2 regions of the Sporosarcina sp. G11-34 genome follow, and region 1 is predicted to be linked to the other one. Evidence: riboswitches for the same ligand, from Rfam matches in the RefSeq annotation. Region 1 holds a riboswitch; the other holds the start of a gene.
The links. A riboswitch is a leader RNA that binds a small molecule or an ion and turns the genes downstream of it on or off. The one in region 1 is predicted to bind S-adenosylmethionine.
Positions count from the first base shown of each region.

Region 2: it holds a riboswitch for S-adenosylmethionine, as region 1 does, so the genes downstream of both, KSU66_RS02540 (carboxymuconolactone decarboxylase family protein) here and ssuE (NADPH-dependent FMN reductase) in region 1, are expected to answer to the same signal.

Region 1 is NZ_JAHNZW010000003.1:160,206-167,964, reverse strand. Features, by position in the region: gene hisA (1-(5-phosphoribosyl)-5-[(5-phosphoribosylamino)methylideneamino]imidazole-4-carboxamide isomerase) at 1-670, opposite strand, end outside; gene hisB (imidazoleglycerol-phosphate dehydratase HisB) at 835-1,419, opposite strand; gene hisD (histidinol dehydrogenase) at 1,422-2,696, opposite strand; gene hisG (ATP phosphoribosyltransferase) at 2,702-3,325, opposite strand; gene hisZ (ATP phosphoribosyltransferase regulatory subunit) at 3,326-4,564, opposite strand; gene KSU66_RS04995 (histidinol-phosphatase HisJ family protein) at 4,678-5,475, shown strand; gene ssuE (NADPH-dependent FMN reductase) at 5,734-6,297, opposite strand; SAM riboswitch class I at 6,390-6,494, opposite strand; gene KSU66_RS04985 (argininosuccinate synthase) at 6,704-7,759, opposite strand, start outside.
Region 2 is NZ_JAHNZW010000002.1:83,473-91,231, reverse strand. Features, by position in the region: gene KSU66_RS02560 (hypothetical protein) at 1-265, opposite strand, end outside; gene KSU66_RS02555 (AAA family ATPase) at 255-1,595, opposite strand; gene KSU66_RS02550 (hypothetical protein) at 1,730-2,368, opposite strand; gene KSU66_RS02545 (alpha/beta fold hydrolase) at 2,771-3,607, opposite strand; gene KSU66_RS02540 (carboxymuconolactone decarboxylase family protein) at 3,867-4,535, opposite strand; SAM riboswitch class I at 4,711-4,835, opposite strand; gene KSU66_RS02535 (ABC transporter ATP-binding protein) at 5,138-5,929, opposite strand; gene KSU66_RS02530 (ABC transporter substrate-binding protein) at 6,021-7,235, opposite strand; gene KSU66_RS02525 (branched-chain amino acid ABC transporter permease) at 7,318-7,759, opposite strand, start outside.

The sequences.
Region 1 (7,759 bases):
CATATAATGCTTTCCCGATAATTGCACCGTATAAATCCATCGTCTTTAATTGTTTAATATTGCCTTCAGTTGACACACCACCTGAAGCAATCACATCGATTGACGATGCTCTATTCACCGCGTCCAACTCTTCGAAATTCGGGCCTTGCATCATACCGTCTTTAAATATATCTGTATAAATAACTGTTTTCACGCCCAACTTTTCCAACTCTTTCAGAAGATCTATTGCTTGCACGTCACTCGTTTCCGTCCAACCATCTGTTGCGACGAAACCGTTTCGTGCATCAATTGATACGGCAATTTTATCGCCGTATTTTTCGACGGCTTCTTTTAAAAATACTTTGTCACTAATTGCGGCTGTTCCGATAATTACCCGACTAACACCACTTTCAATATGAGCATCAATGATTTCCATTGAACGGATGCCCCCACCAACTTGAACAGGGATTGAAACTGCCTTCGCAACCGCTTGAATGGCCTCACGATTGGATGAATTTCCCGACTTTGCGCCGTCTAAATCGATAAGGTGCAAGTACTCGGCACCTTGTCTTTGCCACTCCAACGCCATATCCGTTGGCGAATCACCATAGACAATTTCTTTGTTATAATCACCTTGAATCAGTCGAACACAGTTGCCATTACGTATATCAATTGCTGGAAAAAGAATCATGAATATATCTCCTTTTTATAGGCGCTGTTAAATTATACTGTTGATTTCCGTTCCAGGCGGACGCTTTCCGCTCCAATCAACAGTGAAATATAACAAATCCTTTTTATAAAGTACGTCCTACTAGTCCTTCTAACACGCTATGATGCTCAATATTCACCTCAAAGTCAGAGCATTCCCTTTGTCGACGGGATTCCTTTAACATTTGGGTTAATCGTACTCGCTGCATTTAATGCGCGCCCGAATGCTTTGAAAATAGATTCGATAATATGGTGGCTATTTTTTCCATACTGCAAATTGATATGTAACGTCACTTTCGCATGACTGACAAACGCTTGGAAAAATTCCTCCACCAATTCTGTATCGAAATCTCCTACCTTATCTTTTAGTCCTTCGACATTATAAACTAAAAATGGTCGACCGCTAATGTCAATTGACACCGTAGACAATGCCTCATCCATCGGAATCGAAATCGTTGCATACCGGTCAATGCCTTCTTTTGTTCCAATACTTTCATAAAATGCTTGCCCTAATACAATTCCAATATCTTCAACTGTATGATGCTGGTCGACTTCGATATCCCCATCACAACGGACTGATAAATCAAACAGACCGTGCTTTGTAAATAACGTCAACATATGATCCAAAAATCCAACACCTGTTTCAATTATTGTTTCTCCAGTTCCATCAATGGAAAAATCCATTTCAATCGATGTTTCAGCAGTTGTTCTTGAAATACTATTTTTACGCACTGTTAGTCGTCCGCCTTTCGTATTTGAATCGAATTTGCATGGGCCGATAAGCCTTCTGCATTCGCTAACGTTATGATTTCGTTAGATACATCTTGTAATGCTTGTTTTGTGTAGTGAATAATACTTGATTTCTTCATAAAATCATACACGCCAAGTGGTGATGAAAATGCTGCCGTTCCACTCGTTGGAAGTGTGTGATTCGGCCCAGCAACGTAATCTCCTAAAGCTTCTGGGGAATAGTTCCCTAAAAATATTGCCCCTGCATTTTGAATAGATTGCATGTGTTCCAACGGATTTTCAATCATCAGTTGTAAATGTTCAGGGGCAAGTTCGTTTACTAGCTGAAATGCTTCCTCCAATGATTCGACAACAATAATCCGTCCGTTATCTCGGATTGATTGTTCAATAATCGTTTTCCGGTCTAAACTCACCATTTGTTTTTCGACTTCTACTTGTAGGCTCTCAGCAAACGCACTGCTCGTCGTAATACAAAGTGCCGTTGCACGTTCATCATGTTCTGCTTGGGATAGTAAGTCGGCTGCTACAAAGCTTGGTATAGCCGTGTCATCTGCAACTACACATATTTCACTAGGTCCGGCAATCATATCAATTGCAACTTCACCGTAAACCCATTTTTTCGCACGTGCTACATACGCATTGCCCGGACCAACAATTTTCACTACTTTACGCACCGTTTCCGTGCCATACGCTAATGCGGCGATTGCTTGGGCTCCACCTACTTTATAGACGACATCCACTCCCGCTTCCGCAGCGGCTACAAGTACATGTGGGTTAATCTTCCCATCGGACTGTACCGGAGTTGTCATGACGATGTTCGAAACACCTGCAATTTTCGCTGGAATAGCATTCATTAAGACCGTTGAAGGGTATGATGCTTTTCCTCCCGGTACATAGATGCCTACTCTATTTAACGCTGTCACTTTCTGTCCAAGCAACACACCATTTTCACCATTTATAAACCACGATTGTTCTTTTTGCACTTCATGAAATGCAGTGATGTTTTGTTTCGCTTTTTGAATCGCTTCGATAAATTCAGTCGTAACAAGTGACTGGGCTTCTTCGAACTCTTCTTGTGTGACGATTAAATTTTCTAAACGCACGTCGTCAAATTGTTCAGTAAATTTAATAAGTGCTTTGTCACCGTTTTTTCGAACTTCGGCAATTATTTGAAGGACTGTACGGTCTAGTTCTTCATTGTTTTGTTCGTTAGATTGTTTATCTTCATTAGTATATTGTTCAGCTGTCAAAATTCTCAATTTCATCACTCCAATACTGCTTTTAAATCAGTAATAAATTGTTGAACTCGATTAGTCTTCGTCGCATAACTTGCCTTGTTCACAATTAGTCTTGCGCTGACATCCGCAATTTCGTCTAGGATAATTAATCCGTTTTGTTTCAATGTAGTACCTGTCTCTACAATATCGACAATGACATCAGACATGCCAATAAGCGGGGCTAGTTCAATCGAGCCATTTAACTTAATTATTTCGATACGTACCCCTTTTTCATCAAAAAAGGATTGTGTAATTGCTGGATATTTTGAAGCAACAGTTACTATTTTTTTATTACTATTGCTTTCACCGAATCCAGCGACTACAACTTTACATTTTCCAATACCTAAATCTAATAATTCATAGACATCAGGTTGTTCTTCCATAATCGTATCTTTTCCAATAATCCCGATGTCCGCTGCTCCTTTTTCTACATATGTAGGTAAATCTACAGCTTTGACGAAGATTAATTTAATGGCATTTTCTTGGTCGAAGATGACTAGCTTTCGACTTTTGCTATGATAATCGGGGAATACGATACCAGCCTTTTCAAGCAACTCCATCGCTTTTTTCGCTGTACGCCCTGATCCGATTGCTAATGTTAAATAACTCATTCATACATCTCCCTTAGCCCTTATAAGCAAATTCATCAATTCATTAATACTTGAAAAAGAACTCGTTTTCCCTTTGTAATGAAATGTCTGCTCGTTTTGCTCGATTCGGATGCTATAAATACTTTGTTGCGAATCCACTTGTTCTTTCCCTTTTGGAAAGGACAGTACACTGTAATTTCTCTCGCGTAATTCATTTGCAATCGTAATCGACTGCCCAAGACATGACATATCGTAAAGTACTTTTACATCGATTGGAATACGTGAAGATACTTCTAGGTTTGACGAAGCTTCTACAAGCGACTCAATCTCGCAAGCAAATCCAATCGCTGGCAAATTCGCGCCGAACTCGTTTCCTAACTGATCATATCTGCCACCCATTAATACAGGTTTTCCGTATTTCTCTACAAATCCTTGAAAGATGACGTCCGAGTAATACCCCATATGATTAATGAGCCCTAAATCCATAACAATATTGTTTGCTAATCCGTACACTTTTAAAATTTCATACACATTTGTCAAGTAGTTGAGTTTTTCATTCATTTTGTCCGTTAATGCAATTTTTTTCGCTCTTTCACTGACTTCTGTAGGATTTCCGTATAGAAATGGAATCATTTCAATGGCGTTTCTTAGACTGTCTTCAATCGATAACCCACGAAGAAATGCTTCGATATCTACAACGTTCTTTGCTTGAATCATCGTTTCAAGTTGTTTTAATTGAATATCGTTCAATTGGGTTTGTTCGACAAGTTCTTTGAAAAATCCTGCATGGCCGATTTCAATTTTTATATCGCCGAATCCTAAATCTCTTAATGTATGACACGCAAGAGCGATTACTTCTGCATCTGCCTCAGGTGAACTTTCACAAAAGTATTCAACACCCGCTTGCGTACTTTCAATTTCTTTTAGTTTATCGAATGGTTGGCGAAATACGTCTTGTACGTAGAAATAACGTAGTTCGGTAGATAAGTCTAAAACGTCTTCAGCCAATTTTCGTGTAATTGGAATCGTCACATCAGGCCGTAATACTAATACTTCTCCCGTGCGATCGATTATCTTAATCATTTCATTTTGATTAATGGAACTTCTTACTTTTGAATACAAGTCATATTGTTCAAATGTTGATGTTTTAATGCGTTTATATCCATATGTGAGAAAGCGTCTGTTAATCGTTTTAATAATTCGTTCCTGCTTTTCGAATTCTTTGACATTTTCGTCATTCAATTTATAATCAATATACACTTAGTAACGAACCACCTTTCAACCTTTTACTTTAACACTTTACTAGAGTGAAGTTATTTAGTACTATAATACTGAAAATGTAATATGTCAATACTATAGGGGGCTAATTTTTCATGTTTGATTTTCATATGCATAGCGACTTCTCGGCGGATTGCTCGGTTTCAATGGAAGAAATGGTTAATGGAGCCATCGACAAAGGATTAACGGAAATCTGTTTTACGGAACATATCGATTATGAATATCCCGATGATTCTATTATTTTCGACTTAGATTTGGGCGCCTACAGTAAAAAGATAACAGAATTACAGATGAAATACGAAGAACGTATTTGTATTAAAAAAGGGATTGAGATTGGTGTCCAACCCCATATTTTACATAAGTATGAGGAACTAATGAACAATCATTCGTTTGATTTTATTATTTGTTCTATGCATACAACTGAAAAAAAAGCTCTGCATTACGGTGAATTATTTAAGAATAAAACACTTGAAGAAGCATACCAAGTCTATTATGACGAATTGCTATACTGCGTTAAAAACTATAAAAAGTTTTCCGTTCTTGGTCATGTAGATCTTGTGAAGCGATATTCGTTAAAAGATTGTGAGAATAGCTTTCACGATATTTTACGCGAAATGTTCGAAGTCATTATTCCGGATGGAAAAGGAATTGAATTAAACACTTCTGGAGTCCGTTATGGAATGGCAAACGCGTTACCAAGTGAAGATATTTTAAAGCTTTATAAACAATGCGGCGGTGAAATTATTACGCTCGGATCCGATGCACATCGAGTATCTGATTTAGCCTTTCAATTTAGAGAATCACTTCAGCTACTCCAATCCATCGGGTTTAAACATATCGCTACGTTTGATAAACAACAACCGACGTTTCATGCAATAAATAGTTTGATCTGAATCAAGGATTCCCATAGATAATTATAAGTAGATAGAAAGCTTGTACCTGGATATAAAATTCCTGGGCACAAGCTTTTTCATTTTTACTTTTATTGGGTTAATGCTACCCGCTTCACTTGTTTCGCGGGATGATTTTCCGGATGTCTCCACAATCCGTGTGACTGGAACCCCGCACAATTCATTTCAAATGCATTTAAATACATTCTTTTTTTGTCATGGTTGCACCCCTACTTTCCGTGTTATGAATACATTTATTTATCAAACCAAGCTTAGCTCTAGTTTTGTTATACGTTTTTTTGTTTCAATCGCATTTATTAATTCCTGTAGTTGTGTTTGTAATCGCAATTCGCAATCTGTTTCTTTAATGGGATTATCACTATTTTCTTTATCTATCAACGAATCTACGAAGTAAATCCCTTGTGTAGAAATTCCTTTTAGATTATTAATGATTGGTTTCAAAGAAAATTCGATTGCCAGTAAATGAGCACTGCTACCGCCGACCATAAATGGCAATACAGGCTTATCCCTAAATGCATCTTCTGGTAACAAATCTAGTAGCGATTTGAGCACACCTGTAAAAGAAGCTTTGTATACAGGAGAGCCAATTATAATTCCATCCGCATTTTCTATTAGCTCGACGACCTTTTTAATCGCTGGGCTTTCGAAACGGGCGTATACTAAATCTTCAGGTGGCAAATCGGGTACTGAAATATAGTCGACAGAAAAACCTTTTTTATGTAATAAAGACTCTACAAATCTTAATACAAGATCCGTTCGCGATGTAGTTGATGGGCTACCAGATATAATTACAATTTTACTCATTTATTACCATTCCCCTCTATTTTCCTTCTATTTTTTCATAAAAAAATCCCTCTTTTCGATAGAAAAGAGGGATGAGCACATATGGGCTACTACTCTTATCTTCCAAGAAGTTACTCTTGCTGGACTTAGCACCTTCCTGCTATGCAGAGGTTGCTGAAGCTTCATCGGGCCAGTCCCTTAGCTTCTCTTGATAATTTTATGGAGTTGTTGGAATAATCATAATACGCATCCAGTACCTTTGTCAAGGATCAAAGCATATTAGATTAATAGGTTTTCTATTCCATCTATACAAACTCATTAGATGAAAATAGTAAATATGAATAAATAAGAAAGACCAATCCCCCGAATCTAGTCACTTTTAGAATGACATTGATTCGGGATATTTTTTTATATCCTTAAAGACCCTTCAGTTCTTAGCATCTTCTTTTTCTTTATGGATCATGCTGTGAATCTCGGTAGGCAAACCCCAAAGCTTAATGAAACCGACTGCTGCTGATTGGTCGAATGCATCTTCGGCTGTATATGTTGCAAGTTTTTCATTGTAAAGCGAGTTTGGTGATTTTCTCCCTTCAACGATTGCGTGACCTTTGAATAGTTTTACGCGGACTGTACCGTTTACATATTGCTGTGTGTCTTTTAGAAATGCTTCCAACGCACTTTTAAGCGGTGAGAACCAAAGTCCATCGTAAATAAGTTCTGTTAGTTTCTTAGCAACGACAGGCTTAAAGTGAGCGATGTCTTTTACAAGTGTCAGATCTTCCAACTCTTTATGTGCTTTAAGAAGAGTAATTGCACCCGGGCATTCATACACTTCTCGTGATTTAATACCGACAAGACGGTTTTCAACGTGGTCGATTCTGCCGATGCCGTGCTTCCCCGCGATATCGTTCAAGTGAAGAATGAGTTCACTTAGTTTATATTTCTTACCGTCTACACTAACGGGAACTCCTTTCTTAAATTCTATCTCAATTATTTCTGGTGTATCCGGTGCGTCTGCAATTGCAACTGTTAGGCCGTAAGCACCTTCAGGAGGTGTCGCCCACGGGTCTTCAAGAATTCCACACTCATTACTACGTCCCCAAAGGTTTTGGTCGATTGAGTATGGGCTATCAAGATTAATAGGGATAGGTATTTTTTTTTCTTTAGCATACTCAATTTCTTCTTCACGAGACCATGCCCAATCACGTACAGGTGCAATCACTTCAAGCGAAGGATTCAATGCTTTAATAGCAACTTCAAAACGAACTTGGTCGTTTCCTTTTCCTGTGCAGCCATGTGCGACAGCCGTTGCGTTTTCTTTTTCAGCAATTTCTACGAGTTTTTTAGAAATAAGTGGACGGGATAGTGCTGATACAAGCGGGTATTTATCTTCATAATAGGCATGTGCTTGCAAAGCTAGCAAAACATACTCATTTGCATACTCTTCTTTTGCATCTATTACGTAACTATTAACCGCTCCAGC
Region 2 (7,759 bases), on a different contig from region 1:
ACCCATCCATATCAATAATATGGAGTACACAAAATACATCTTCCGGGCGAAATTTACTTTTCATCATAAATTCTTTCACAGCATTCCCAATTACGGACTTAATCGGTTCGTCCGGTTTGCTCAAATCATATAAAATATCTCCGTGTTGGATATGAAAACGGATATTATGTTGCTCAAAAAGGCTACGCAACCGATTGTTTAGCAAGACTTCTTCGCAGCCTCCTTCGACAATTAATAACACAACTTTCTTTTTGTTAATTGTCATGTGGAATACCAGCTTTTCTAAATGCCGTTTTAATATCATACAGATTGGTTTCTGCATAGATTTCTTCGGCTTGACCACCTAATTGTACAGCCCGTAAATAGACATCGCGCGCATTGTTTAACCTTTCAACGCCTCTTAATTGATGGTATCGATCGTTTTCATTAAGCGTCGTAAACCATAAGTTTCGAATTGGAAGCACTTCTAATATACGTAAATTATGAGAAGTAAATAAAAGTTGACCTTGCGCATTATCATTTAGCACTTCCAATATCTCGCCAAGTAAATATTCAAAAATACCCGCATCGAGCTCATCAATGACAACACACGCATTTGGATTATTGTACACAGCGATGAGCGTACTTAAAATGGAAATAATTTTCAACGTACCTTCCGATTCGCTTCGTAAGGGAAGTTCAATCTCCCCTTTTCTTGAAAGAAACTCAAAGCGAACCCCTTCATTTCCATCACTTAACGTTTGCTTATTGATTTGTCTAATCTTTATTTGAAGACCCGGAATAATGGTTTGTAACACAATATTTGTTTGCCTCACTACTTGGTCAATCGTTTCAAACAAATCAATCGGTAGCACCATCGTATCTTGCATCTCATAAGGGATATGTCCGCGCTTCTTTTCCAAATGAACGCTAAAAGGCATAATCAAATTGGCGATTAGGAGACCATAGTGAATTGTATCAATGACGTGTAAATCGCTATTAAAATTAATCGAAATATTTTTCATAAGTTCAGTTTCATGTTCTTCAAATAAGTTTTCAAATACTTCTTTTAACTCTTCTCTAAAGACAAATGAAGTGGAGTTACCGACAGCCATTCGATTGGCTACCATCACTGAAACTCGATCCGCTTCACTCATTTCCTGTATTTTTTTATTTCCAATCAAAATCTCGTTGTCATTCTTTGAAATTAAAGATATAAACGATGTATTTCCCTTGTTTTCCCGGTACGACACTTCTTCTTTGACGACTCGGTATTTCGTTCTCCCCGGTGATAAGGAAACAGTATAATCAACGAAAAATTCACCTAATCGATTTTCGATAATAAATTGAAACATCAACCTAATGGACTTTTCGTTAAAATAGAGTAAGTTCGACGTAATTTTTGGAAGTGGAGCATCATGATTAGCTGACAATAAAGTTTTCAACAAATTAAACGCTTCCACAGCAGCTGTTTTCCCCGAACCATTTTGTCCATAAAATCCAATGACGTCCGCTTTCTCCAACGTAGCAAAACTTGAATTTGTATGAAACTTACCCTTCCTTACATTTTTCAAATTGGTAATTTCAACACTAGTTACTTTGACTACACAAGTCATGAAAGTCCTCCTACAAACTAACCACATTTACTTCCTAATATGGTCTTGTAGGTCGCGAACTATTCAAAAGAAAAACGAGCCAACCATTCATATGGCCGACTCGAATCTTCCCACTATGCAATTGCATGATTCCTTTAAAGAAATGTGATAACTAACTCTTTATCTATATTAATAACTTCCATTAATTCATCATTGAAAAGATAAGGCGTATCGTCTTTATCCTGCGGCGTTACATCTTCATAAATATTATTTGCCGCCATCACTTGGAAAGTAACGGGAATATATCGACCTTTGTTCAGAACTTTTATATTCCCCATCAAAAAGATTTCTTTACTCGAAACCGCAAAGCTTAAATAACCTGCATTCCTTTTCGTTTCATCTGGCGTAAACGAAATGCTTTGAGCTAAAGAAATAATACATAAAACAAAGTCATTAATTATTTCAGCAGACAATTTATTTAAACCATGTTTAAGAAATAACGCATTAAAACCATTTCGGATTTCTTTGAATGAAAAAACATCTTCAATTTTCTTTCTGTTATTGTTTTTACTAAAGTTTTTCGCTATTTCCTCGCACTCTTCAAGATGCCTTCTTATATACCCCATGCTTTTTCCTCGGCTTCCAAGAAAATCACCAAGTTCCTTTATCACTTGAATATCTTCGGCATCTTCCCTAACTAATTGTAGGAAACTATAAAGATCCTTTTCGTCAAAACTCCTTTCAACAAATTTATTGTAATAGTACTTAAATAATTGTTCCTTTTTACGATCCATAACTTTTCCTCCTCATACTAATTCCAAATTAATAAAAAAATAGGAGTTATATATTAAAATAAACATCCGATCAAAACCGCTTGGCGCTTGGGAATACCTCCCGCTAGATTCGTGCTTTAATAGGAATAACTTCTTTCAGTACACCCCGAAAATCGTTGAATGAGGCAAGACTCCTGCGGGAATAGCGTGGGCCTTAGACCCCGCAGCGTAGTGAGGAGGCTAAGGCAACGCCCGCGGAAAGGGAGCCGATTCAGCGATTTTCTTTTTTAGGGAGAATCTTCATTTCAACATATATACTACTTTCTTTCTTCCTTAATCATATCATGTGTTGGTATCAAAGGGTTTCGAGAACCCCTAGAAATACAAAAAGCCAGACAAGAACGAACTTGTCTGACTAGGATTTTATCCGATTGTCGCTAATCGTCTAATCGGTTTGGGTACAGGAACTTCCTTCTTCTCTTCTTGCACCCGTTCTTTGAAAAAATTGATTGCAACACGGTTGAATTCTTTATACTTTTCAATATTACATACATGGCCACACTTCTCAATAACATGTACAGTCGCCGCTTTATCATTCACAGTATCTTCTCGAACAGGTCCTATAAACATATAATCTTGGTCGCCCATAATGTATGTTTTTGGAATCAGATATTTCTCTGTATCTATTTGAGGATATATTACAGGTACTGTAGAGGCAAACTTATACCAACGAATAAACTCTTTTCTCCGAAGCTTTTTCGCTTCTTTTATAAACAAGTTTCTAGATTGTTGATGATGTTTTTTCGGCATAAGAATCCATGCAAATAATTTATAGAGCCACATATAAGGAACGAGCCCTTTAATTAAATCACCTGTTTTCAGCAGCACCCGGGCAAACCTTGTAAACCGGATAATTGCTCCACCTAAAATCATACTCTTAATACGATGCGGAGCGTAAATATGCATACCGTGTAAAATAACGGACCCTAAACTAATCCCGGCAAAATGGGCTTTTTCAATCGATAAAAAATCCAATACTTTAACGACATCTTCCGTTAGTACTTCCGCTGTGTACTCCAGTAATTCAGGCCGATGATCCACCGATCCACCATGACCTTTTAAATCTATAAAAAGAAGGTTAAAATGGGTTTTAAACTCCTTTACTTGCTTGTACCAAATGTTTGAATTACCACCAAGTCCGTGAAGGAATACGACCCAATCATGATCAGGACCTAAAACATGCGTTTGATAATGTAACAAATAAAATTCTCCCCGTTCCTTTATATAGGTGTGTAAATTTTTTTAATAAATGAGTTTTAATAGTGGTTATTCTTTTAATCGCTAAATACCACTGATTATTCAAAACAGATAAAATGTTATCCGTACAAAACTATTATAACATGAATTTTAAAAAACAACGTATATGTATCGCTCGGAATTATGACAATTTAAAAAGAAAAAAACCAACCATTATCAAATATGGTTGGCTTTAATTTATTCATCTGTTACACCGAATGAATTACTCCGTATAGGCCTCAAGTGCATTTACGCTATGGGCAAATGCTGCTCCTGCTTTTAGTGCAACCGCAACGAAAATTGATTCTGCGATTTCTTCCAAACTTGAACCCGCTTTCTTTGCCGCTTTTGTATGAAGATCGATGCAATACGGGCAACCTGTTGCGTGTGCGACTGCGACTGCGATAAGTTCTTTTTCTTTAACAGTCAATTTCCCAGCTTTCAAAGCTTGTTGATCGAAGTCGATAAACGCTTTAAAAACATCGCCATTCAGTTTTGAAAATTCGCCAATTCGATTGAAGTAAGATGCTTTATAAAGCTCATCATCGTTTTGACCATCGAATGAATTTAATGCATTCACTCCGTGTGCAAATGCCGAACCTGCTTTTAACGCCGTTGCAACAAAAATCGCTTCTCCGATTTCTTCTTTTGTAACTTCTGCTTTTTTACTAGCCGTTACATGAACATCGATGCAATATGGGCACCCAGTCACATGTGCAACTGCGATTGCGATCAATTCTTTTAGTTTTACAGATAACTTCCCTTCAGCCAAAGCTTTGTTATTAAAGTTTATAAAAGATGAAAACTGTTCCGGTGCAAGCTTACCTAGCTCCCCGATTCGGTTAAAATTCGATTTTTGATAAAGGCTATCTGTTTTTTGTGTTGTAGTCATTTTGTATTCCCCCATATAGTTTTTTTGTTTGTTTCATCCATACCAATTCACTAACTTAACCAATTGAAAAACTTGGTTTAAAACGTAATACATATTATGATGAATGGCATCCATTCTGAAATAATAAAAAACCTCATCCGATAAGGAAGAGGTCTGATTTTATAAATCAAGCTCTCCCTCATCTTTCAAGCTTAAATAAGCTTGCTGGAATTGGCACCATTTCGTTTAGTTGAACGTTCAGCTAAACAAGGGTTGCCGCGGGATCTAAGGACCAGTTCCTCCCCCGACTCTAGATAAGGAAATACTATTCAATTAGGATGCATTAAGATTATCATAACACAACAGAATTAAATATCAAGTCTAAATTGTAAGACTAGTTAATAATAAGTTTCTAAAACTTTATCGTAAGTGTATATTTCTTGGCAAAGATGCGTAGACTAAGAGTCACAGAGACGCGGCACTTCTCTGTCCCGTGCAGGGGCCCCTTCGACGGAACGTGGAAAAATAATACTACACCTAATCCAACTGGGGATTGCCCAGTAGTGCCGCATGTTACATAGTAAAACCGCCACATTTCTGAGGCGGTTTTACTTTTTCTATTTCTACCACACAACCCTTTGACGTCGTTTATACGATTTACCTTCCCTAAAGCTTTTCTCGCCTTCTTTTCCAACACCTAAATAATGTTCGCGTACTTCTTCGTTTGACAACAGATAATCCACATCTCCTTGCATCGCAACTCGACCATTTTCCATAATATATCCGTAATCGGAAATCGCCAACGCAACATTCGCGTTCTGCTCAACAACTAGAATAGATGTGCCTTCGTCTTTATTAATCTGTTTAATGTTCTGAAATATTTCTTCAACAAGGAGAGGCGCAATTCCTAAAGATGGTTCATCCAATAACAATAACTTCGGTTTGGCCATAATTCCTCGACCAATCGCGAGCATTTGCTGCTCACCACCCGATAAAAATCCGGACTTTCGGTGTTGAAGTGCTTTTAGTTTCGGGAAATAAATATAAATCTTTTCAATATCATCTTTTAAATGCTTTCGATCTTTTCGTGTATAAGCCCCTGCCATTAAGTTTTCCTCAACCGTTAAGTTTTTAAATACACGTCTACCTTCCATACTTTGGAAGATCCCATTTTTGACAATAATGTCCGGCGTCGTATTATTAATGTTCTGGCCTTCATACTCAATCGTGCCGTCCGTAATTTGCCCATCTTCACCTGCAAGCAAGCCCGATATTGCTTTTAACGTTGTCGACTTGCCTGCTCCATTACTACCGAGCAACGCAATAATTTTACCTTCTGGAACATGAAGCGACATTCCTTTTAACGCAAGAATGTTTCGCGAATACACGACTTCAATATTTTTAATGTGGAGCATAGAAATCCCCCTTCTTCTAAAGAAATAAGCGAGAGTAGCAAATGAATCATCTGCTACTCCCATGATCATTCTTAAGCGTATCTACGTATGCTTACTCCTTATAGCTGAAGTAATCCGTTAACTGCTCCCACCTACCGTTTTTCACAACGCCAAGTCGTGTTTGCTCTGTTCCTGCATGGTTGTCTGCGCTGAAGCTAACATTTGCGCCCAATCCACCCATATCATAATCGCTAAGTGATTCAAGACCAGCACGAATTTGTTCTCCCGTAATCTCACCGTCTGTAAGTTTGCTTGCTGCTTCGATACCCGCTGCGACAATTTTTGATGCAGACCATCCTTGGATGAATTTCTGATCAATATCATCAAGCGTTTTACCTTCCTTATCCAAGTACTCTTTTATATCTGCTATTCCTGGGAAGTCTTCATAAGGAAATGCATGTGAAAGGATTGCCATATACCCATCCGCAATATCTTCACCAACAATGTCAATTACACCTTCACCAGAAGCCCAGTTTAAACCAATAAATTGTGTATCAATATTTAGTGTTTTTGCGTCACGTAAAATCGTTGCTGTTGCTCCCCATGTTTGTTGAATAATTGCATAGTCCGGGTTTTTCTTTTCCATATTTAACAATTGAGACTGTGCTTCAGTTGCTTGAACGTCAATTACTTGCTCATCCACAACGTCAATGCCAATTTCAGCGGCATAATCTTTAATATCTTCAATTGGTGAACGTCCGAATGCTGTATCATTATAAAGCAATGCTACTGTCGGCTCTCCACCCTCGTGATTATCTTTTATCCATTTCAAAATCGCGCGACCTTGATCCGAATAAGATGCAGCTACAAGAAAGTTATATGGACTTTCTTTCAAGTCCTTCAAGTTTTCTGAATAAGAAGCGGATACATACGGGAGTTTATCGTTTGCGACTTGCTGACGTAGCGCTTCTGTATCACCTGTTCCCCAACCAAGTATTGCAGACGCTTTATTTTTATCACGCAGTGCTTGGTAAATCTTTTGTGCCTCAGGAATCGCATAGGCATAATCTTCTCCAATTTGTTTAATCTCAATTCCTTCAAAACCACCTGTTGCTTCTAAATGCTTGAAGAAAGCTTGTTCACCTTCAGCATAAGGTGTTCCTACATCCCCAGTTCCACCCGTAATATCGTAAAGCCCACCAACTGTTACCGTCCGAACGCCATCTTCTGCAGCGCCGCCATCCGATTTTTCTTCGTCACCACAAGCAGCAAGCCCTAGTAGCAACATGAATCCTGCGAATAAACCTACGATTTTTTTCTTAGTCATTTTCAAAATTTTTCCCCCTTAGTTTTATGTGGAAAGAAACCAACATACATTTTCCTGTAAGCGATTTCGATTTTCCAATCATTTAATATGAAAACGGCCATAACTTAAAGTAGCTCCTCATATTGTTCCACATATTTGCCAGTCCACCCGGCTCAAAGATTAGGAACAAAATGATTACAATACCGAATACAAACTCTTTAAATGCAGAAAGGATTTGATACAAATCGGGCATGAATAATGTCAAAGAGTCTACCCCGATACTTAGCGCTACAGGTAACAGCGTAATAAAGACCGCTCCTAATATAGAACCAAGTACACTGCCCAATCCCCCGATTAATATCATGGCCAAATATTCGATGGACACATGCATTCCGTAAAGCTCAGGACTTACAATCATCGTATAATGCGCAAGTAGAGCACCTGCAATTCCAACAAAAAATGAACTAATTGCAAAAGCCATGATTTTATATTTAAATAAGTTGATCCCCATAATTTGTGCTGCTACATCACGATCACGTACCGCC